3 regions of the Paenibacillus sp. B-A-8 genome follow, and region 3 is predicted to be linked to each of the others. Evidence: riboswitches for the same ligand, from Rfam matches in the RefSeq annotation. Region 3 holds a riboswitch; each other region holds the start of a gene.
The links. Region 3 has a riboswitch for cyclic di-GMP ahead of ACN6MV_RS02420 (choice-of-anchor A family protein). Riboswitches for the same ligand answer to the same signal wherever they lie in the genome.

Region 1 (7,669 bases), 2.7 Mb from region 3:
TTCATTAACGCTGTCAATATTCCTCCGGTGGCTCCAAGTGTAATGAACAAGCTTCAACCTTACTTCACGCTTGGAGAAAAATTGGGCAGCTTTGTTACCCAAATCGCAGCTGCTGCTATCCGTGAGATCCATGTTGAATACGCTGGGGATCTTTCAGATGTAGATACCCAACCCCTAACCCGTTACATCGTAAAAGGTGTGCTCTCCCGTCACTTTGCAGAGGACGTTAATATCGTAAACTCGATGCATTTGGCGAAAACACGCGACGTGAACGTAGTAATAACTAAAGCTTCCAAAACTAAGGGCTTTACCAATCTAATTACCGTTACTCTAAAAGCTGATCATGACCAAGAGTATCTTGTTGCCGGCACATTGTTGCAAGGTTATGGAGAACGGATTGTTCAAGTAAATAAGTTCCCGGTTGATGTTGCTCCTGAAGGTCATCAAATCTTCGTATCTCATAACGACAAAGTAGGAATTATCGGACTCGTGGGTACATTACTTGGTGAGAACGATGTTAATATCGCATCCATGCAAGTGGGACGTAAAATTATTGGGGGCGCTGCAATCATGTTGCTGACCGTTGACAAAGCTGTTCCTAAGGATGTCCTAGTGAAACTTGCTGGTTTACCAGAGATTAACACTGCTGAAGAAATCATCCTACTTTAATCTATAACATAAAAAGGTCATTCCAGTATGTACTGGAGTGGCCTTTTTTTGATTTAACGAACCTTTTTCTTCCTATATTATGAATGCAGGGATGGACCTTCCATCGGTATCGGTAAATCCATACTTTTCAGCTAGCTTTCCAACCAGCTGCGGCTCACCGGACATGGACATTACTTCCGGATCAGCGGCCAGTGCAGCCACAGCTCGACCAATATATGTCGTCGATTCACTCATTTTCAGCTCCTCGACCTCTTGCCAATGTTCCTCATCTGTGTTCATGGCTTCTAAAACTGCTTCTGTTCTCATCCATCCGGGTGAAAGTGGAATAACTGCAATACTGTCATCCTTTAACTCCTTCGATAGTCCGAAGGCCATACGTAAAAGTGAATTTTTAGAAAGATCATAATAAAAGTTGCCCAGATATTTATAATGATCCCAAAAGGTTGTATGAATAATTAGACCGCCAGTATTTGCCTTCCGCATGAGGGGAATTGCGTAATAATTCGTGATCAACTGTGCTCTCACCCCTGCATTAAACATATTCTCCCAATGAGCTGTAGATAGCTCCCAAAAAGGCTTCTGCTCGATAGCTAGATCATTGCCTCCCCATACGTTATTCACTAAAATATCGAGCCGCCCCTGCTCTTCAGCGATCTGACGGATCACTGCTTCTGTTTCCTGATCCTTCGTATGGTCACATTGGATTACCGCACCAGATCCTCCACTCTCTTTTATCTCTCTAAGTACGCTATTTATGCTCCCCTTAATTGGTTCAGTGGCAGATACATCTATGGTTCTCCCTGTAATATAGACAAAAGCACCTCTTCTTGCTAATTCTAAAGCGATCCCTCTACCAGCGCCTCTACTGCTCCCCGTAACCAGTGCCACTTTTCCTTTCAATGTCATTCCCCTCAACCCTTTCAGTATGTTTTCAATTTCAGTATTCTGTGATCATTCCCTACGTTTTATAAGTATAGCCTTAATATATGACATCCACTGACATATATAATATAATCAAAATTTAGAATGGTTGAATGGAGCACGTCCAATATTTAATTCGAGGAGGAGTAAATAATAAATGCGAGCCGACCGTTTGTTATCTATATTGCTTCTATTGCAAAAACGTGGAAAAATGACTTCTCGCGAGCTGGCCCAAACACTCGAAGTGTCAGAACGAACGGTGTTTAGAGATATGGAAGCATTGAGTGCTTCAGGCATCCCGATTGTAGCTGAACGAGGGCGTGAAGGAGGTTGGATGCTTACAGAAGGGTACCGAACCTCCTTAACAGGTATGAAGCCACAAGAGATTGGTTCACTGCTTCTGTCCACTGACTCATCTATCATGAAAGATCTGGGGATACAGGACGACTTCTCTTCCGCTGTTCTCAAACTGGAGGCTGCTTCCTCTCATCGAACTAGTAACCCAGCAAATTATCTAAGCCAGCGGATCCATATTGACGGTGCCAGTTGGCATCCTTCGGATGAGACTTATCCGTTCCTTTCTGTACTTCAGAGAGCTCTTTGGGAAGACCGTAAAGTAAAAATCACTTATCTCCGGAACGACGAGACAAAAGTCCGGATGATTGAACCTCTTGGGTTAGTTGCAAAACGAGGAGTTTGGTATGTCGTAGCCAATATAGGGGATGAACTGCGAACCTTTCGTGTGTCCAGATTGATAAACGTAGAAGAGACCAATGAGCGGTTTAACAGGCCTGATGAATTTGATTTAAAACATTATTGGGAAGAGTCCACTACAGCCTTCAAAGCAGCACTGCCAAAATATCCGGTAAAATTAAGGGTTAGAACATCTGTCTTAAAAGAATTGCAACGTGAAAGATTCGTTTCTATCCATATGATAGAGCCATCTAGCAATGCAGAGTGGGTGAACGTAGAAGCCGAATTTAATACGATCGAGTCGGCCTGCCGGATAATCCTTTCTTTTAGTCCCTCGGTTATTGTACTTTCACCGCAAGAACTTTTAGAGATGGTAAAGTCTGCTATCGCAAAAATTTCCGCTATTTATGAGGATTTTTGACACGAAATCTAACGAACTACTCCGAAAAGAAGATTTATGTCAGTTCTTACTATAGACCAATCACCTTTAAATCCCATATAATAACACCAATACATAATATTAATAAGGAGGACATTATACCAATGAACTGGATGCATAAACTTCCGTTAAAACAAAGAATTGTTGCCGGATGTTACCTCGTTGCCGCACTATTTGCTATTCCTGTTTTAGTTACTTTTATGATCTTAGGCAACATTATTTTGGGTATTGTTCTAATCGTCGTTCTTGCTGCTCTAACCTTCCCAGTGGCCCGCTTTATCGAGAGAACGCTTACATCTTCTTTTGATGACATCGCGAATGTATCTCATAGTATTTCAAAAGGGGATTTTACTAGTAGAGCCGACGAGAACGGGTCTATGGGGGACGTAAGCCGTTCCTTTAATACTATGATTGACAAGCTCAAGAAGATTTTGACAGAAGCATCACAAATCACTCGTCAAGTTATGGATGCAAGCCGTGGAATCGAAGATAAGAATCAGAATTTGAAAATTGTCATGGCACAGGTAGCCTCTTCGTCTAACGAGCTAGCTCTTGGTGCAAATGAAATATCTACGGATATCGCTGAAATGACAGAATCTATTAAAGATATTGAGAATAAAGTATCCAATTATACGAACTCAACAAAAGAAATGAACAGACGTTCAATACATACATTAGAGCTAGTTGAACAAGGACGCCAATCCGTTGATACTCAAGCTGAAGGCATGCGTAAAAACATCCAGGCTACTCAAAAAGTAGCTGACACTATCGAAGCCCTTTCTCAAAATGCTCGCGGCATTACGATGATCACAAAGACCATTACTGAGATCGCTGAACAGACCAACCTGTTATCACTAAATGCTTCCATCGAAGCAGCGCGTGCAGGAGAACATGGTCGAGGATTTGCTGTAGTCGCACAGGAGGTTCGCAAGCTCGCTGAAGAATCAACGGCTTCTACGAAGGAAGTCTTTGGCTTGGTTCGGAGCATCGAAACTGATATTAAACAAGCGATTGATAATATCGCTATCAACGAAGAAGTCGTACAGGTACAGAATGAGATGATCACTCAATCTGCTCATATCTTTGCTCAAATCGTGCAAAGTGTACAGTATATTACCGAGCAGATCTCCTCCTTCTCTGCCGAAAGTGATCTTATGTTGGAAAGTGCATTGAAAATCTCAAGTGCAATCGAGAATATCTCTGCGATCACGCAGCAAACCGCTGCCGGCACCGAAGAAGTATCAGCCGCTATGAATGAACAAATTAATGCCCTGCAGTCCGTTGCAGAAGAAACTGAGAAAATGACTCAGGCTGTATTTAATCTACAGAAGACGATCCATATTTTCAAGTTTTAAGTGACGTCCAAATCATATAAACAAATTCAAAAACTGCCCCTAAGCTTAGACTTAGGAGCAGTTTTTTTATATCTATTATTTCATAGGTTCGACAAGACTTTCGTCAAAATTCGAGTTAATTTGCGATAATATATTGACAAAGAGTGTCTAGGAATATATTGTAAAGGAAAATTCTTCTTATAAATTTCTAAATTAATATTGGCAAAATCTTCGAAAGAGGATGACGCAAAACCATGGATCTACAGCCTCATTTTTAATCTGAGGCCATGACTGCCAGGTTGCTGAAAACCAAGACGACTGGACTTTTGTTCAGTCTCTATGGCGATTTATGCTACCAACCTGTGCCCTATTTTAGAGCACAGGTTTTCTAGTGTTTGGTTTTAAAATAACAATCAACTTGTGAGGTGTATTTTTTGAAGACAGTCGCAGATTACATGTCGGAAGCACTACGGAACCTTGGTGTTACCCATTCCTTTGGTATCATCGGTAAATCCATTTGTCCTATCGTTCTTAAAATGGTAGATTACGGTATTGAATTTATTCCTGGAAGACATGAAAGCAGTTCCGGCTTCGAAGCAGCTGGTTATGCGCTGAAAACTGGAAAACTAGGCGTAGCTTTTGGCACTTCGGGTCCTGGTGGAACAAACCTACTAACTGCAGCAGCACATGCTAAGGCCAACAACCTACCTGTCCTATTTATTACTGGCCATCAATCTATTAAAGAGCTTGGAATTCCCCAATGTCAGGACTCTACCTCTTTTCTAGCTGATTTAGCTGATATGTTTAGACCTGCCACCTTATATAGCAAGCTTATTGAACGTGGAGATCACTTTAGCACAATCTTTAATCATGCCATATCCATTGCTTTGAGCGGTAATCGTGGTCCCGTTCACCTTTGTATTCCCTTTGATGTACAAACGGAATTGCTAGAGGAATGTAATATTGTAATCCCTGAACGCGAATCACTGGTTAGCCATGCTAATATCGACCGTGTACTTGATGCTATAAATAACTCAAAGAATCCAATAATTATCGCGGGTAAAGGCGTTAACCGCTCAGGAGCACATAGTGAGCTAATTCAATTAGCAGAAACATTTAATATTCCTGTAGTTACATCTCCAGGTGGTAAAGGAGCTATAGCTTGGGATCATCCACTCTATCACGGTCCAATTGGAGTAGGCGGTTGTACCCATGGGGATGACTTGCTGAATCAAAGTGATCTATTTATCGTTCTCGGGTCACGTTTAAGCGATATGACTATTTGTAATCTTAAAAGGGAAAATCATCCTGCAACATTAATTCAGTTTGATAGCGATCCGACTTTTGTCGGAAAAATATTGTTCTCTAAAACGATTCCAGTGACTGGAGATCTACGTGACAATCTAGTTTGCTATCTCAATAATATTGACACGAACAACATCACAAAACGCGAAGCACCGACAAATTCCGATTATACCGAAGAGCCTCCGATTTTACCAAACCTTTCACTTGCATCGGTCTTGAGTACGATGAGTGATTTGATTCCTTATAACAGCACAGTCTTTGTTGATGATGGAAGTCACGGTTTCCATGCTGCGAAATGGTACAAGGTTAAGAAACCTGGCAGTTTTGTATTCGATGCTTACTTTGCATGTATGGGTAATTCCATCGGGATGGCAATTGGCGCAAAGGTTGCTGCACCAGAAGAAACGATCTTCTGCATTACAGGAGACGGCTGCTTTATGATGCTAGGCGCAGAGATTAACGCTGCTGTCTGCAAGGATATTCCTGTCATATTCATTGTTGTGAATAATAAACAGCTAGATATGGCTCTAAAAGGTATGGAAAAAACTACAGGACGTATTGACGGAACGATCTACGAAGTCCCTATGGACGCTGTGAAATTCGCAGAATCACTTGGTGCTACGGGTTACAAATGTGAGACAGCTGAGGAGTTCGAAACAGCTATCAAGGACGCTGTTGCCATCAACCGTGTTGCCGTCATTGAACTGCTAACAGACCGTGATGAGGTCCCTCCGACTGCTCATCGTACTCTGAACCTAAATTAGGAGGTCACTTATGAAAGACAATGTAAACAGTGGTCTTAACCACTTCACGAATCTCTCAGGAGACTACGGAGCTAAGGCACTGGCTCCGATTAAAGAACATTTCCCTGATTTGGCTGAATTTATTATGGGAAATGCCTACGGCGATATTTTTCAACGCAACACAATCGAAGCTGACTGGAAGGAAATCGCAGTTATCTCTGCCCTGATTTCGATGGGTCAGTTTGATCAATTGGGTGTTCATTATGTCATGGCTCTTCGTGTGGGAGTTACTGTAGAACAACTCAAAGGGATTCTATTACACTTAGTACCCGCAATAGGGGCACCTAGAATCATTACCGCTTTTAATATCCTTCTCGAAACGATTGAAGAAATAAAGTAACTATATGCCGGATGGCAAAATGTAGCATTTGTTATTGAATATTAAATATTGCAACACAAAAAGCGGCAGGCCAAGGATAATCCTTAGCTTGCCGCTTTTTGTGTTAATCTGTGATGGGGACTTTAGGACTCACTGGCAAAGGACAAACCTTTCTCCGTGAGCGCACGCCGTAATTGATTAAGTGCCTTAGGTCCCATCCCGTGTAACTGCAGAAGCTCTGACTCAGTGAGCTTACTGATTTGGTGAATCTCTGTATACCCAGCACCATGGAGTGCTCGAAGCGCAGGCTTGGCCAATCCAGTCGGAAGATCTGATTCTGATCCGCCAAGCATTCCTGCAGGATCAGTTTCTATATTTCTGTTCTTAGACATATGCATCTCCCTGATCACTGATATCCTTCGTGTTTCTCCCAGCCCATGGTCCGCGCTACAGCGTCTTTCCACGCGCTGTAACGACGTTCACGCTCATCCATACCCATTACAGGTGAAAAGACCCTCTCCGCTTTATTGAAGCTTTCCAGCTGTTCTCTTGTCCAGACCCCATAGGTTAATCCAGCCAAAAGCGCTGCTCCCAGCGCAGTCGTCTCCGCATATGTAGTTCGAGTAACTTCACTACCGAGGATATCAGACTGGAACTGCATCAGCAAATCATTACGAACAGCTCCACCATCTACACGAAGGCCGGTTAATGGCATGCCCGCATCTTTTTCCATAGCCCCTATTACGTCTCTAGACTGAAATGCTAATGACTCTAACGTTGCCCGTACCAAATGTCCCGAGGTTGTGCCTCTAGTTAGACCGAATACGGCTCCACGTGCGTACATATCCCAATAAGGTGCACCTAGTCCAGTGAAAGCTGGTACGACGACAACCCCTTCACTGTCCTCAACTTCCCGTGCTTTGTCTTCTGAGCCTGCCGGCTCCGTTATGAGTCCCAGCCCTTCCTGAAGCCATTGCACAGCCGCTCCGGCTACAAATACACTGCCCTCGAGCGCATAATAGAGTTCCTCTCCCATTCCCCAGGCCACAGTGGTCAACAGACCATGACTGGAAACAACGGCTTCCGTGCCTGTATTCATCAGAATAAAGCATCCAGTTCCATAGGTGTTTTTGGCACTGCCGGGTTCAAGACAAGTATGCCCAAACAAAGCAGCCTGTTGATCTCC
Region 2 (7,669 bases), 2.0 Mb from region 3:
TGAAAAGTTATGGTCCATGCTCGATCTAAATCTGCAGATGATCCGTTCTCAAGCTTGAATATGTTCTCCCATATCCATCTCATAAATGGAGCTGATAATCTTTTCAATAGGAATCTCCTTAATGGAAATATCAAGGATCTCTACCTTTTCGCTAAGAATATGTAGAAACTCGCCCATTTTACATTGCCCGGTATCGATCATTAATTCCACTTCGTAATCCGATATTCTTTCCGATAGCAGAGTCCCGGGCAGATCAATCTCACCAATAGTTGTGGCAGCAGAAAGCCTGACTACCTTTTTCGCACCCAGATGAAGTCGAAGTTCAGAGAACTTATCGTCATATACTTTTTTACCTTGATGAATAATAAGTACTCTTTGAACCAAACGTTCCACATCTTCCAAGTCATGTGTCGTTAGAATAAATGTGGTGCCTTCCTGATTCATTTGCTTAATGAATTCTCTGATTCTTTGTTTAGCTATAACATCCAGCCCGATCGTCGGCTCATCCAAAAAAACCACTGGCGGAGAATGAAGCATTGCCATAATAAACTCGCATTTCATTCGTTCTCCCAGTGAAAGGGTGCGCGTGGGCTTAGTGATAATATCGCCGATCTCAAACATGTTAACAAATCGATCTAGTCTTGTACGAAAGTCGTTTGTAGGAATATCATAAATTTCCTTGTTCATATAAAAGCTATCCAAAGGGGGAATGTCCCATATTAATTGCGATTTCTGTCCAAATAAGACCCCGATTTGTTTAACATATTGATTTTTCTGCTTATGAGGGTTGTATCCTAGAACATTTATTTCTCCCGATGTAGGGTAGAGAACGCCTGTCAGCATTTTAATAGTCGTAGATTTCCCCGCACCATTTGGACCCAAAATGCCAATGATCTCTCCTTTTCCAACACTGAACGAAAGATCTTCTACAGAGGTGATAATCGATTTTTCACGGTGAAACAGACTTTTAAATACGCTTTTAGCATCTTGTCCACGGTGATACGTTTCATATTGCTTATTTAAATTCTTGACGGTAATAATGTCCAATGTAATTCTCCTTCATACAAATTCATCCTCCGGCACTTTTGTAACTACGAAGCATGTACGTATAGAGCCAAATTCCGAAGGCAGCAAATAACACACAAGGGATAATCGCTATAAAAAAATAGGCTTCCCATCGTCCAATCAGAGTAGATGCTGGAAAGTAAGCAATCATGGAAACCGGAAAAAGAAAAGAACTTACGGCTACGACTGCTTTAGGGAAAATCGTCCCTGGATAACGCCCAAAAGACTTAATGCTCTCAAACATCTCCGGCAAGCGGGAATTCGCTACCCATTTGAAGGAAATTGCTGCCACAATAAGCGCCACGCCGAACATAACAAGCAGCCCTGCGCCAAACAACAACAGGAACAATAACCAAGAGCCGATGGTCATCCCATCGATTCCGCTAAGTGCGTATACGAACATGACTACTCCTCCACCTAAAAGCCCGATACTTTCGAACTCAAAAGATCTGGCCAACAGCAGAAAAAGGCTCGAGGTTGGTTTAATTAATACCACTTCCAAAGTCCCTTCTACTACATGAGACATTGTATTCCACATAATTCCGTTAAAAAAAATCCCGGCACAAGCCGTAGACAAAATGAAAACAGATTGAATTAACAGCGCCTCTTTAAAGGTCCATCCTTCAAATGAAGCATTCGAATTATAAATGAATACCGTTACTAGAGGAAACAACACATTCCCTATAAGCATGATAAGACTATTAAGAATAAAATTAACACGATAAGTGATAGCAGAAGCTATATTCGCCTTCATACAAGTTTTGTATATTAAAAACATACGTTTCATGCGCCCACCCCCGTAAAATGCTTAAGCGACACCGCATACAACACCCGGCAGACTATTCCGGCAATCATAACGGCTATAAGCTGCAGCAACAAAACTTGAGGAATAGGTAAGGTTATATCAGCTAAAGTATAGCTACCTGTATAGACCATTGCAGGAAGAAAGGTCGTATACTGAAACGGTAAGAAAAAGGACGCCATTTGTAAGGATTTTGGAAAAAAGACTAATGGAATCAGCGATCCTGAGAATATCCCCTCGCAAAGACTAAAAAAGTTACGAATACTAGAGGACTGCACCATCCAAAAGGCGACCATTCCAATACTATAATGGATAAAAAAATTCATCATAAAAGCCATTGCTATCGAAAGAATTGCATAAAGTAAATTTGCAGGCAAAACATCAATATGAAAAACAAAAAAGAAAATCATAAAGCAGGGTATAAATTCAAATAGAAGTCCAAGTACCCTATGCCCCGCCTTCTGAGACAACGCATAGAACATATGATTCATCGGTCTTAAAGAGAACGTAATGAACTTCCCCGTGCGGATGAGCATTTGTAAATTCCAATCGGCAAAATCCATGGTCAAATAGTTAATCAGCATCGTGGCACAAAAATAAGAGAGCATATGGGAAAGTGACATTCCGTTAATAGAAGATTCCCCACTATAAACAGCGCTCCATATATAATACTGCACCAAAAAATACACAGGACCTACAAAAATAGAAACCATCGAATGCGTCCTGTACGCACTCCATTCCTTATAAGTAACAAAAGCAACCGCTCTCATAAGGCGAAAGCGGTGCTTTATCAGCTCAAACATAAGTCACATCCTGCCTATCTGTAGATATTTCATAAAAAATAGCAAACTTCTTATTCGAGTCCGGACCAGATCACATTATGTGTGCCAAAAACGCCTCTACCATCCCATATCCCTTTATGCCAAGGGAGATACCAAGCGGCAACCATCTTTTCTATAGGGTCAATGAACAAGGCACATGCTCCTGCCCCTTCGTGAAAATAAGTGCCTTCAGAGTAAGAAGTACTTACATTAAATCGAAGGTCCGGCCCAAGTCCGTACGGACGATCCGATCCTCCATCTCCCCATGCGTAGTTTGGAATTTTCTCAGTATTGAACCGCTTGGTCATTCTTTGAACAGCCATACGACTTAAGATATGACCACCTTCGTATTCCCCTTGGTTAAGCAACATGATTCCGAACTTTTGTATATCAGTAACTGTTGAATATAAACCCCCACCAGTTCCGGGAAGCTTGATTTCTTCTTCAGACCTTTGTTCCTCATCCGTAAATTCCCCGTTTTGCAGCTTCTGAAGATATTCCTTGGCCCCTTCCGAACGAATGGCGATCCTACTCGCTTTCTCTGGCGGTATAACAAAGAAGGTATCTTTCATGCCTAACGGATTTACAATGTTGTCCATTATGTATTCTTCTGCAAAAACACCCGTTATTTTCTCGATAATTGCACCCAAGATCACATATCCGAACGATGAATACATCCATTGCGTCCCTACTGGAAAATGAAGCCCATAGGAAAGCCCAGCTTGGATCCAGTTTTCTTTTCCAACCTCAGATTCATAAATATACCACCAAGCACTTTTATAGTAAGTATCACTAATAGTGCCATGATCAGGTGCAATGCCGGAGGTATGAGTCAGTAAATGGGCAATTGTAATCGGCTTAAAAGGATCCGCATCAAACTCCGGTAGAATAGAACTAACAGGCTGCCCCATAAAAATCTTACCATTATCCGCAAGCTGCCAGATCGCCGTCGCCGTAAACAGCTTTGTAATTGAAGCAATGCGGAAAATTGTATCCGTTTTCATTTCTTGGGTGCTGTCTTCTTCGTAACTGAAACGTCCCCCGGCACCATTAGCAAATATTTTCCCATAACGACTTAGAGAATAAATATAACCATCAGCTACTTTCTTATCACAGAGATCCCCATAAAAATGATTAAGTGCCTCTAAGCGATCCTCCCTGTAATTCACTTCGTGCAGCTTACTAAGCTCTGTGGATGATAACATTGTTCACACTCCCCTAATATTAAATAAAAACACAATAAATTCTCATAAATGTAAATATACACCTAACTCATAATACCTTGTCAATGTAATAGTTACAACATGATATTTCACGTACTTATAAATTAATTCAGTTTATTAATTACATAAATAGCATGCGCTAAAACCCTAATAAATGGAAGGTCAATTATATATTTAACTATTTTTTACTGATCTCACTTCCGGTAGCCACTGTCAAGAATCGAGCAAAAAGCGCTGCTCTATTGAACAGCGCTTTTTACTCGATATGAAATGCCTTTATTATTCTAGTTCGGCCGGCTTTACAATGGCTGTACCTTTGTTATTCTTGGAATATTTAGCTTCAATTTTCGTGGTGTATGTATCTTTTTCTCCGTCACTGGTCAGCACATAACTCAGATCGACTGTCAGCTTTTCCGTTTGCCAGGTCTTAGTATTGACGAACAATTTCCAAGTTACGCTTTTCGGTTGAACGGTCTCACCATCCCAGAGATTCTCCTGGTCATACAGTGCGATTATTCCCTTAGCTGCTGTCGGATCAGTTATCGTGAACTGTAGGACCGTCTGTGCGCCAACATTGTTGACTTTCATCGATTTTTTATAACTTTTGACCGAATCAAGCATGGAAACAGGATCATATTGACCTTTCGAGTAAAAAGCATTCCACTCCACCTTCTCCAGTCCAAGCCAATACTGTGCATTGGGATCGATGGGCTCCCCGTCATCGTCGTAACCCTCGTCTTCAGATTCATCGATAAGCTCACTTCCGTCTACAAGATAGTAATACTCCTTGTCATTGGCATACAGGCTGTAAGATGTTTTTAAAAGACTGCTATCGACGGTGCCTGCTGCGGCAAAATTCGGCAGACGGTTGATATCCAGCTTCAGTGTGTTGGTGTTGCTGATACGCACCCCTCCGCTTTGAATATCCTGTTTTTTGGTCACATCTAAGTGGAAATTCTTTAGTGCTTTGGAGGCTGCCGTTACTTTGCTGATCATTTGATCCGCAGTGACTGCTGCTGTCGTAGCTGCAGACACAACTTGAGGATTAGACATCCATCCGATCGTTCCGGACAGCAATAAAGCACCCGCTGCCAACCCTGTACCTATTGTTTTAAAAAAACTCTTCATGTACTTCCCCTTTCGGCCCCTTGCGATAATGTAACACCGTATAGGTCGGAATAATAAAAACAGCTCGAAATAGACTACACGTCCTTCAGAACTATCCTTTATGATTCATAAGACATCCCTATGGCGGCCTGGCGATCATTTCCTTCTGTAGAAAGGCTTTAGACCCATGGCTTTGTGTCATCATCTTTCGATGATTTTACCTTTAACGCGGACATTCAATTAGTTTAAATTAGATTAAAGGACGTTTGTCCCTTTGCCAATTTTAGCATGGTCATATTTACCTGTAAACGACTTATCTTCCATTTATCTTTACAATAAAGGTAATAGATTAATTTTTATTCAAATTGCTGTTTTCTCTTTCATCAAAGTACTGGTCTAGGCTGGTGTCAGTATTATAAGTCCAATGACCCTTAACATATTTCAAGTAAATAAGAGCTTCGTATTTATCATTGTCTACCCCTTCATTGTATGTAACATCGCTCCAATCGAGTTTCCCATGGACGACAGCTTCCTTTTCTCCTAGGTAAACGACTCGTTCGTCGGTTAGCAAGTACCTCGATTCAGAATTGGCAAAGTGCCCCTTCATCATACTTTCCCATGTCACCGAACTGAACACAACAGCATTCCATTCTTTAATAATCGAGGGGTCTGTATATTGGGTAGTAAGATCAAGATTTTCGGAGTTATACGCATTGTAATAGGTTCTTAGATCTGCCAATACGGCATTCTGCTCGGTTTGATGATTCTCCATAATAACCGCAGCTTTCTTATCAATATCCGCAGGAAGCTCCATACGATTAAAAATCAAGCTATCATTCGCGATCTTCCACTGTCCTCGTTCATATCGAATATCGAAAAGATACACAGCTTCTCGCTTCAATTCTTCTGTGTTCTTAATGTAAGTTACTTGAAGATTCGCTTCACTAGCAGAAGTGTATTCAATCCGATCTATTGTCACTTTGAAGTCTTTAACTGCGATTTCACTGATTGGTTGATTAGCTTCATAATCATATTCTAGATTCATATAACCTAATTTAAGATTATCAGATGTTAATAAACGGGGACTAAACGTTTCGTAGTATTTCGTAAGTAGTTCTTGAATAGCAGCTTCCTGACCCTCTCCGTACGGTTTCAAGCTCACAGATAGCTTAGATTGATCATAACTAACCGAATATTTCGCTAAGTTACTAACCAAACGAAGAGGAAGATACACTTGTCCATTAAGGACAGGAATCTCTTTATCCAAATAATAAGTCACTCCGTCGTAGTAAATGATAGCCTCACCAGCCCAGAATTCGATTTTGGCACCTCTTATGACCCCTGAGATTTTACGAGTATCAGGATCAAATGATACCTTATAACCCATGGCGGAGAAAAATTGGCGATACGGCACGTACATAACACCAGACTTTAAGATCGGATGAACGCCAGCAACCTTTACATTATTCACAAACAACTGAATAGATTTGTCAGCAGACGCTGTCCCTATAACAAGCGGTGTAGTCATTATCAAGCAAAAGCTCAATAAAAGAACCGCAAACTTTCTAACCATTTAACACATCCTATTCTCAATAATGGCGTAATTTGTTCTACCTGTTTAATTCAACTTCTTCTATATTTCCGTCCCATTCCATGATGACTTTTTTATGAAGGGAAGTGTTTCTATAAATACTATTGAACCTGATTAGCTAAGTCTACTAGATCGGAATCATCCAGTTTGTAATCACCTAACAGATCAAGATTTCCGTTGATATAATAAACAAAGCGGGCCAAGAAACCATCTTTGCTCTCCCACCAAATAGATTGACTGGTCTCATCCTCATCGTAATAAGCCTGTTTTCCGTTTTTTAGTGTATAAGGTTGTTTACCTTGTTCAGATACTTTCTCTGGATCATTTATAACCTTACTTAGAATCAACCTAATTTCCTGTGTGGTCTGCTTGTTTTTATAATGAAAGATATATTGTTGGAGTATATATGGATTATCAAGTTCTATCTTCGTACGAACTTCATTCACTTCAAATGGAAATCTAAACGGCTCAGCGAAATCATAATTCATCGATAGAACCCTATCTTGATTACTACCGCTGCATCCACTTATTAAAATAATCAATATTAATAAAACATAAGAAAAAACACTCTTCATCTCTTCCCTCCTTCGTATTACATAATAAGTAAAAGGCAGCAAATTATTCGGGTACACATACCATCAATTCACCTAAGGATACATCAACCAAATATTGGAATTAACATCTATTATATCAAACAAGTATAGAGATTAAAGGAGAATATGAAACTAGCAAACCAAAGAGTACTAGAATGAATTACCTTCACAACAAAAAAAGCATAAAACAGACTCCCGTCCGCTTTATGCTTTGCACCTAAACTTATTTCACAAATCCAAAAAATCTTAGGATAAACAATATTTTACGAGCGCATCACGCACACCATGCTCGTTGTTCGAACCCGTTACAGCATTCGCTGCCGCTTTTACCTCTACAGGAGAATTATCCATCGCCACACCCATCCCTGCGTAAGTAAGCATAGAAATGTCATTAAAATAATTACCGATGGAGAGAACTTCTTCTTGTGGTATTCCCAGCTTCACAGCAAGATTTTTTAAAGCGTTAC
Region 3 (7,669 bases):
GGTACAATCATTGAAGGACCTCTCTTACGCATATTTGCAGCGGTGGAAGCATTGCATGAGTCTCCTTTTGCCGCAGGTGCAGAACGTGTCTCAACCTCGCTTAAAATAGACGACCGCCGCGATAAGCCCTCCACTAGCCGTGGAAAGCTGGAGTCTGTGGAGCGTAAGCTACAGATGGAGTAGCTGCAGTCTAGGAGAGTAGAAAACAGGGGGAAATAGTCTTGCGTTTCTAGCTGAAAGTTGTATAATGTTTTTTGTTTGACAGAAAATTAGCTATAAGCTGGTGTAGCTCAGGGGTAGAGCAACGCACTCGTAATGCGTAGGCCGGGGGTTCAATTCCCTTCACCAGCATATTTTCCACTATATCAACGTTGTCAGCGTTAAATGTTGTTTTCCGGATGTTAATTCGCCGGTGCGTACCTGCTGATATACGACTAAATATGAAGCCTCCTACGGAAAACTGTGGGAGGCTTTGTTATGCACATTTAATCACTCTACCTAATCATAATCACGGAAGCACTACGCTGACACCAGCGGGCGGTCGTACGTACGGAGTCTCTTAATATATCTTTCATAACGTAGAATTATTGGGTATAATTGGAATAACGCTATCCTCAGGAGGTTCATACGTATGAAGAAGAAAATAGTAGGGATTGCAGCTGCAGCGCTGTTGCTCGGAGGATCAATAGGATTTGCAGCAAGCTCGTCAATAATTGGTGCTAAAGTTACTGGACTGTATACGATAAAGCAAGACGGAAAGAAGATTGCGGACGCAGCTATTATAAACGGATCAGCTTACGTACCCGTGCGCACGATATCCGAAGCGACTGGAACGGACCTGACAGTAGAAGGGAAGACAATAATACTGGAGAGTAAAGTAACGGAGAAGCCCGCGGCAATATCTGAGACTGACACAACGGCTGCAGATCGGACAGGAACACCAAAGGCAATCATTGAGGCGGCTAAACTCCGGGAAAGATTAGCAGTGGCAGAATCCAGCGTGCAATTTCTCAAAGAAGCGATCCAACAAGCGGAAGCTACTGCGGCCGATCTAACAAGCACAGCGGACCAAGAAGCTCGCAGAAGCTATATCGCCGATTTGAATAAACGCCTTGTGTACACGGAAACAGAAATTGCGCAGATCAAGGAGCAGCTTGGTGAATAAAGCACTGGTGCATGTTGAACCAAAGCCTCTATATGTTGGATCTGAGATGCACCTACCATAAGCATGATACTATGGCCATCTCTCGGGTGGTCTTTTTGTTATGTACATTTTTCCTTTTAATAGGTTTAATTAATCATATAGTTAAAGGGGATATTACTATGAACTCATTAAGCGCGAACCAGTTAACCGCGGTATTCCGGGAATTCGGAGACCACGCTTTTCTGTATCTTCCGAGGGGATGGATATGATGCGGTGTTTAACGATACGACAGCCTTGGGCAACGTTGATTGCTCTTGGTGAAAAACAGTTCGAAACTCGATCATGGAGAACAGCCTACCGCGGGGGTTGGGTATTCATGCCGGAATGAGGATAGATAAGAAGATATGTGAACAGGAACCATTCAGGTCGATATTGGGGAAGCATGGTTATACAGCAATAAATTTACCAACAGGGGTTATCATTGCGTTAGGTCAACTCACGGGGTGTTATGAGGTTACACCGGAGGTGGACCTAAGGGAATGGATAAAGGGAAATGAATATGATTTTGGTGACTATAGTGAAGGGTGTTTTGCTTGGAAGCTTGAAGATGTTCATCAGTTAAGTCATCCTGTACCGGCTAAGGGCAGATTAAGCTTATGGGAGCATCCAGATCTAGCCTAAACCAAAAATTGATCTTTTTAATGTGATTTTCATGTGAGCATCATCTTATTTTCAGGTTCGGGGTATATATTGAAGACACCAAACACCCCCCAGTGTTTTGTGGTATAAATCTCTTAGGTCTTGCCAACTCCCATGGTAAGGCCTATTTTTTTGTTCGCTAATGGAAATGGGGGGAGGGGCGTAACTTCTTACGCGGCTTTACTTAATCTGATACTGCCCTTCATAGCTCTTAAAAGATGAAATATCCAGCCCGAGATATCTGCGCATATGAATAGCAGCTTGTGCAGCAACGATGTCGTTTAACAGCAGCATTCGTTCATGGTATCCGCGGCATATAAATTTGGCTTCTATCCCTGTGTTGAGCCTGTTCTGCTCATATACCTTGATTCCCCGTTTTCTCATTTCCGAACGAACATCTCTTAGATCTGCTGTAGCTACTGCCGCGGCGGTTCCAAGAACCTCCAGATAGGGGGCGGGCGTTCGTAAATGTGTAGATAAAATGGCGGAGTCCCGTTCGAAAGCTGATAAAATCATCGGAAGCAATAAATAAGATTTCACCAGCATGTTGTCTCTGCTTTCAGCTCTATGCATGAATCTCATCACCTCTAATGGGAACGTATATTCGTATTCTACCCCGATATCCCAAAAATAATCAATGGTATTTCTAAACAGCCAGTCCAATGTGATTAAATTCACAACGAAAATAGAAAGAATAAAATATATTAAAATTGTAATAATAAAAATTAATGATTTAAGCTTATGAAAAGGAGAATTAGGATGAGAGAGGAAGGAAGTCTCCGCCGTGGATTGGTATTTGGTTTGATTTTTAGTATTCCATTATGGATATCGATATTAGGCTATATACAGTTACTTTAAAATTGAATAAAAACTTTTGCGTGAAGCGCCTTTAGGTGCTTTTTTTGTGCTGGTTAATGTGTATGATTATTAAAAGGAATTGATTGACATTTGTGGGGGCGGAGCGCTAAACTATTATTAGTTCGAAAGTATTAAAAGTCATAGACGATTATTTAATAGGATGCTTAAACTGCCGGTTCTATTTTGCAAAGGGTATACATATATAATCATGATAATAGCAAACCGCCCGAAAGGGTGGGACGCAAAGTCCAGGAGTCTAAAGTGTCTTAAGGACACTATGACCGTCCGACTGCCATGAGAAGGGAATTCTACTTCTTTTTTGGCGGTCTTTTTTGTTGTTAGGTCTTTTAGAGTTTCTGGTAATTATTCTGATTAGATATAAATGATAGATTTAGGAGGTGTGCTTTTTGAAAAGAAGAATAAAACCGCTACTCTCACTAGTATTAGCGGGGGCTTTAATGGTAGGCAATGGACTTTCCGGAGGGCATTTGGTAAATGCAGCAGGGGAGGTACCTCCCTATACTCCTACACCTGTGTTAGGTATTGCAGGGAATTTTAATACTTTTATTTTTGGGGATTTCAAACAATCTAATGATCAGGTTCATGGGCGCCTTGCCGCCAAAGGTAACATTACATTGCAGAATTACGGCGTATCCAAGGATAATCCAGGTGGAGATGTTCTTATTGCTGGTAATGACATTACTTTTACTAATGGTACTATTCATGGAGCATCCGTTTATGGTGGTGTTTTTTCCAGCAACGGTGTAGATCTTAAAGAACCAGCGAGAAAAGGAACGCCTATTGATTTTGATGCTGAAGAGCAATTTCTTATCGGACGTTCTAATGAATTCTCTTCACTTACTACAGTTGGAACTTTCAAAAAGGAATATGGGAAAATAACAATTGATGCTCCGGAATCATTTAACGTTCTTAATCTAAGTGCTGCCGATTTCGCTAATGCTAATGGCTTACAGTTTAATATTGCAAATAACGCCACAGTTATCGTTAACGTTAGCGGAAGTTCAGTTGAAATTCCAAGTTTTCAAATATGGGGAGGCAGCCCTAACAAGGTATTATTTAATTTTTATGAAGCTAGCACTGTAAACATAGGAAGTTTAACGATAGAAGGAACTATCCTAGCTCCGCATGCGAAAGTAACTTATAATTCTGGTGAACTGCATGGGACACTGATTGCAAAGGGATTTGCTGGTGGGGTACAGATGCATTGGTATCCATATGGAGGGGAGGAACCACCTCCGACACCAACGCCGACCGTGACACCAACACCAACGCCGACTGTGACGCCAACACCAACACCGACCGTGACGCCAACACCGACGCCGACCGTGACACCGACGCCGACCGTGACACCGACGCCGACTGTGACGCCAACACCGACGCCGACCGTGACACCAACACCAACGCCGACTGTGACGCCAACACCGACGCCGACTGTGACGCCAACACCGACGCCGACTGCGACGCCAACACCGACGCCGACTGTGACACCAACACCGACGCCGACTGTGACACCAACACCGACGCCGACCGTGACACCAACACCGATGCCGACCGTGACACCAACACCAACACCGTCGCCAACACCAACGCCGACCGTGACACCAACGCCGACCGTGACACCAACACCGACGCCGTGCGTGACACCAACGCCGACCGTGACGCCAACACCGACCGTGACACCAACGCCAAAACCAACACCAACGCCGAAGCCAACACCAACGCCGAAGCCAACACCAACGCCGAAGCCAACACCAACGCCGAAGCCAACACCAACGCCGAAACCAACACCAACGCCGAAACCAACACCAACGCCGAAGCCAACACCAACGCCGAAACCAACGCACACACCAAAACCAACACACACACCAACGCCGACTGTGACGCCAACACCAACGCCGACTGTGACGCCGACACCAACGCCGACTGTGACGCCGACACCAACGCCGGACGTGACGCCAACACCGACGCCGACTGTGACGCCAACACCAACGCCGGCCGTGACACCAACGCCGACGCCGGACGTGACGCCAACACCAACGCCGGACGTGACGCCAACACCAACGCCGACTGTGACGCCAACACCAACGCCGGACGTGACGCCGACACCAACGCCGGACGTGACACCAACGCCGACTCCGTCGTCTGAGGCAACACCAACGCCGACTCCGTCGTCTGAAGCAACACCAACGCCGACTCCGTCGTCTGAGGCAACACCAACACCGACTCCGTCGTCTGAAGCAACACCAACGCCGACTCCGTCGTCTGAAGCAACACCAACGCCGACTCCGTCGTCTGAGGTAACACCAACACCGACTCCGTCACCGGTGGCTCCGGTATTCCCAACACCAACGCCATCCTCCGTAATTGGCATTATCGTCGTTAATGATGACCCTGTGCCACTTGGACCTGTAGCTTCATCGACGCCAGTACCAGTACCAACACCAACACCGTCGGGTAGTACAGAGGTACTTGTTGATGATGACGAGATTCCATTAGGATCAGTAACGGAGGTAACGCCAACACCGTCACCAGAGGATATCGCCGTGGTGGATGATACAATCCCGCTAGGTAATCCACCTGTGGATGAACTTCCGAAAACGGGAGAATCAAGTCCAGTCCCTTATTATGTAGCTGGTCTAGGTTTTGCACTTATTGGATTGCTAATGAGAAATAGATTCTCCAACAAGAAATAATAAACGGTAATTATAACGAGAACACAAGGTATGCCAGAACAGAAAAGAGCCGCTTTCGGTACTTATTCCGATAGCGGCTTTATTTTGTAATGATTGATATATTTTGGAGCAATCTAAGCAGATGCTATACTGATTTACAACGGATATGAGGAAAGGACGGGGAAGATGAATTGGTATGGTTCTTCATTAGTGCGATCATCGTCATAGGGGCTCTGATCTTTGCGGGCTTTTTCTTTTATGGTATTGCTATTAAACGAGCGCCGAAGGAATTTCTGAGTAATAATCGTGACTTGAAGGTTGATCCCCCGGTTGCCGGGGCTTCTTGGGGGGAGGGGAAGGATTGGATCTCCAGTCAGAGCTTTGAGAATATGGAGATTACATCTGAGGACGGGCTACAACTAAGAGGGTACTTGCTCCTTTCAGATCGTGCTGAAGGTCGTACGGCGATTATAGCTCACGGTTATTCTGGAAAAGGGAAGGATATGGGGGCGTACGCCAAAATCTATTACGAGAGACTGGGCTTTAATATCCTGATTCCCGATGCCAGGGGACATGGGGAAAGCGCTGGGAATTATATTGGTTTTGGATGGCATGAGCGCAAGGATTATTTGCAGTGGATTGAATATATAATAGAAAAGACTGGGCCCAGTGCTCAAGTTGTGCTTCATGGGGTCTCTATGGGTGGTGCTACCGTGCTAATGACCTCAGGTGAAAATCTCCCACCGCAGGTCAAAGCTATTGTCTCGGACTGCGCTTACAGCTCAGTTAAAGCACAATTAGCCTACCAGTTGCGGCGTATGTATCACTTGCCAAGCTTCCCTTTTATCCAAAGTGCGAGTCTGATTACTCGTTTGAAGGCAGGGTATGGCTTTAGTGAGGCATCTGCCTTGAAGCAAGTGCGGAAAGCGAAGGTGCCGATTCTTTTTATTCATGGAGATGCGGATAATTTTGTACCGTATAGTATGATGAATGAATTGTATGAAGCATGTCAGAGTCCCAAAGAGAAGTTCGTAGTGCCGCAAGCGGGGCATGGGTTAGCTTATGATATGGATAAGACGGGGTATATAAACGTAGTAACAGCTTTTGTGAATCGTTATGTAAATTAGATGCCCTGAACGTAGACAGCGCCCGATATCCGCTAAGTAGCGGTTATCGGGCGCCTATATTTTTCCACACATGGCATGTGTCCTTGTGTAAGGTTCGTACAGCCATGCTTTTTCGTTATATTCATCCCCCGCCGTTCGTGAGTAACGGGTGTCTTAATTCCTTGTTATTTCCAGCAGCCGTGTGGCGAGAATAATCCTTCCAATACGACAAAAGCCCTACCTCTCTTTTGCCCTTGCGGCTCCATTGACCGCGCCAGTGTGAATCGGAATGCTATATTTCGAATTTAGTCTCATAAAAAGGAAAGTTTCTGCAAGAAAACATAAAGCCTCTGTGTCCAAAATGCCGATGTGTAAAAGAGTCGGCCTGACATCTTCTTGATGGGGATATTCAATATATCGAAAAACAAATACGATATAAATATAACACAGTATTGTTTAAAAGGCAAATATAATAATCAATTCCAAGATAAGGGTAGTTTGATTTAGGAGGGGAACAAGTAGAGCAAGATAGAGCGATTGATTCGAATATAACTTATGCCGGATTATTTGCGGATTAATTCGGAAAAGCTAGTAAGCCAGAGGGAATGGGACTACGGGGGCTATTTTGCGTGCCTATTTTGTGAACTGCTCTCTAAAACTTACATTAAACCCCAACATTGATTGAAGGATTGAGGGTAGACCGTTATAATTAATAAGTCTGGATTTTAATTAAAAAATAAGGGAGATTTTTATGAAACGCGCAGATGTGTGGTTGATTTCCATCGTGTTAATTGCTGCGCTCGCTTTTCTCGTACCGAGATGGTTTTCGGACAATGATGATAAAGGTGGGGCCGGTAAAAATCTCGTAGCCAATGTGACAGTGGACGGCGAGTTATTTAAAACGGTAAAGCTTACAAAAGAAGAACAAACCATTGAGGTCCGTACCGACCGTGGTTATAACATCTTGAAGGTGCATGATTACGGGATTGAAATGTATGATGCTGACTGCCCGGATCAAGTGTGCCTAGGTTTCGGTTTTATTACCCTGCCCAAACAGACGATTGTCTGTCTACCGCATAGAGTATTAGTGGAAATCACGAGTGCGTCGGGGGAGGATGATATAGATGCCTATGTCCAGTAGTGAATCTGCAACAGCTTTAAAAAGAACG

Region 1: linked by a shared signal. The riboswitch ahead of ACN6MV_RS21265 (thiamine pyrophosphate-binding protein) and the one ahead of ACN6MV_RS02420 (choice-of-anchor A family protein) in region 3 are both predicted to bind cyclic di-GMP.
Region 2: linked by a shared signal. The riboswitch ahead of ACN6MV_RS10795 (DUF6612 family protein) and the one ahead of ACN6MV_RS02420 (choice-of-anchor A family protein) in region 3 are both predicted to bind cyclic di-GMP.

What each region holds. Positions count from the first base shown of each region.
Region 1 covers NZ_CP183882.1:4,719,227-4,726,895, forward strand. The annotation lists gene serA (phosphoglycerate dehydrogenase) at 1-669, shown strand, start outside; gene ACN6MV_RS21250 (SDR family NAD(P)-dependent oxidoreductase) at 742-1,575, opposite strand; gene ACN6MV_RS21255 (helix-turn-helix transcriptional regulator) at 1,748-2,704, shown strand; gene ACN6MV_RS21260 (methyl-accepting chemotaxis protein) at 2,827-4,077, shown strand; cyclic di-GMP riboswitch class I at 4,268-4,363, shown strand; gene ACN6MV_RS21265 (thiamine pyrophosphate-binding protein) at 4,482-6,125, shown strand; gene ACN6MV_RS21270 (carboxymuconolactone decarboxylase family protein) at 6,136-6,504, shown strand; gene ACN6MV_RS21275 (DNA-binding protein) at 6,627-6,875, opposite strand; gene glpK (glycerol kinase GlpK) at 6,890-7,669, opposite strand, start outside.
Region 2 covers NZ_CP183882.1:2,511,383-2,519,051, reverse strand. The annotation lists gene ACN6MV_RS10820 (TetR/AcrR family transcriptional regulator) at 1-58, shown strand, start outside; gene ACN6MV_RS10815 (ABC transporter ATP-binding protein) at 49-1,047, opposite strand; gene ACN6MV_RS10810 (ABC transporter permease) at 1,070-1,852, opposite strand; gene ACN6MV_RS10805 (ABC transporter permease) at 1,849-2,670, opposite strand; gene ACN6MV_RS10800 (serine hydrolase domain-containing protein) at 2,721-3,893, opposite strand; gene ACN6MV_RS10795 (DUF6612 family protein) at 4,191-5,039, opposite strand; cyclic di-GMP riboswitch class I at 5,159-5,250, opposite strand; gene ACN6MV_RS10790 (copper amine oxidase N-terminal domain-containing protein) at 5,368-6,591, opposite strand; gene ACN6MV_RS10785 (hypothetical protein) at 6,711-7,184, opposite strand; gene ACN6MV_RS10780 (Cof-type HAD-IIB family hydrolase) at 7,449-7,669, opposite strand, start outside.
Region 3 covers NZ_CP183882.1:531,670-539,338, forward strand. The annotation lists gene ACN6MV_RS02395 (MTH1187 family thiamine-binding protein) at 1-183, shown strand, start outside; tRNA gene ACN6MV_RS02400 (tRNA-Thr) at 280-351, shown strand; gene ACN6MV_RS02405 (hypothetical protein) at 632-1,165, shown strand; gene ACN6MV_RS02410 (2-oxoglutarate dehydrogenase E1) at 1,487-1,825, shown strand; gene ACN6MV_RS02415 (hypothetical protein) at 2,024-2,416, opposite strand; cyclic di-GMP riboswitch class I at 2,908-2,998, shown strand; gene ACN6MV_RS02420 (choice-of-anchor A family protein) at 3,109-5,415, shown strand; gene ACN6MV_RS02425 (alpha/beta hydrolase) at 5,586-6,521, shown strand; gene ACN6MV_RS02430 (NusG domain II-containing protein) at 7,252-7,641, shown strand; gene ACN6MV_RS02435 (Gx transporter family protein) at 7,625-7,669, shown strand, end outside.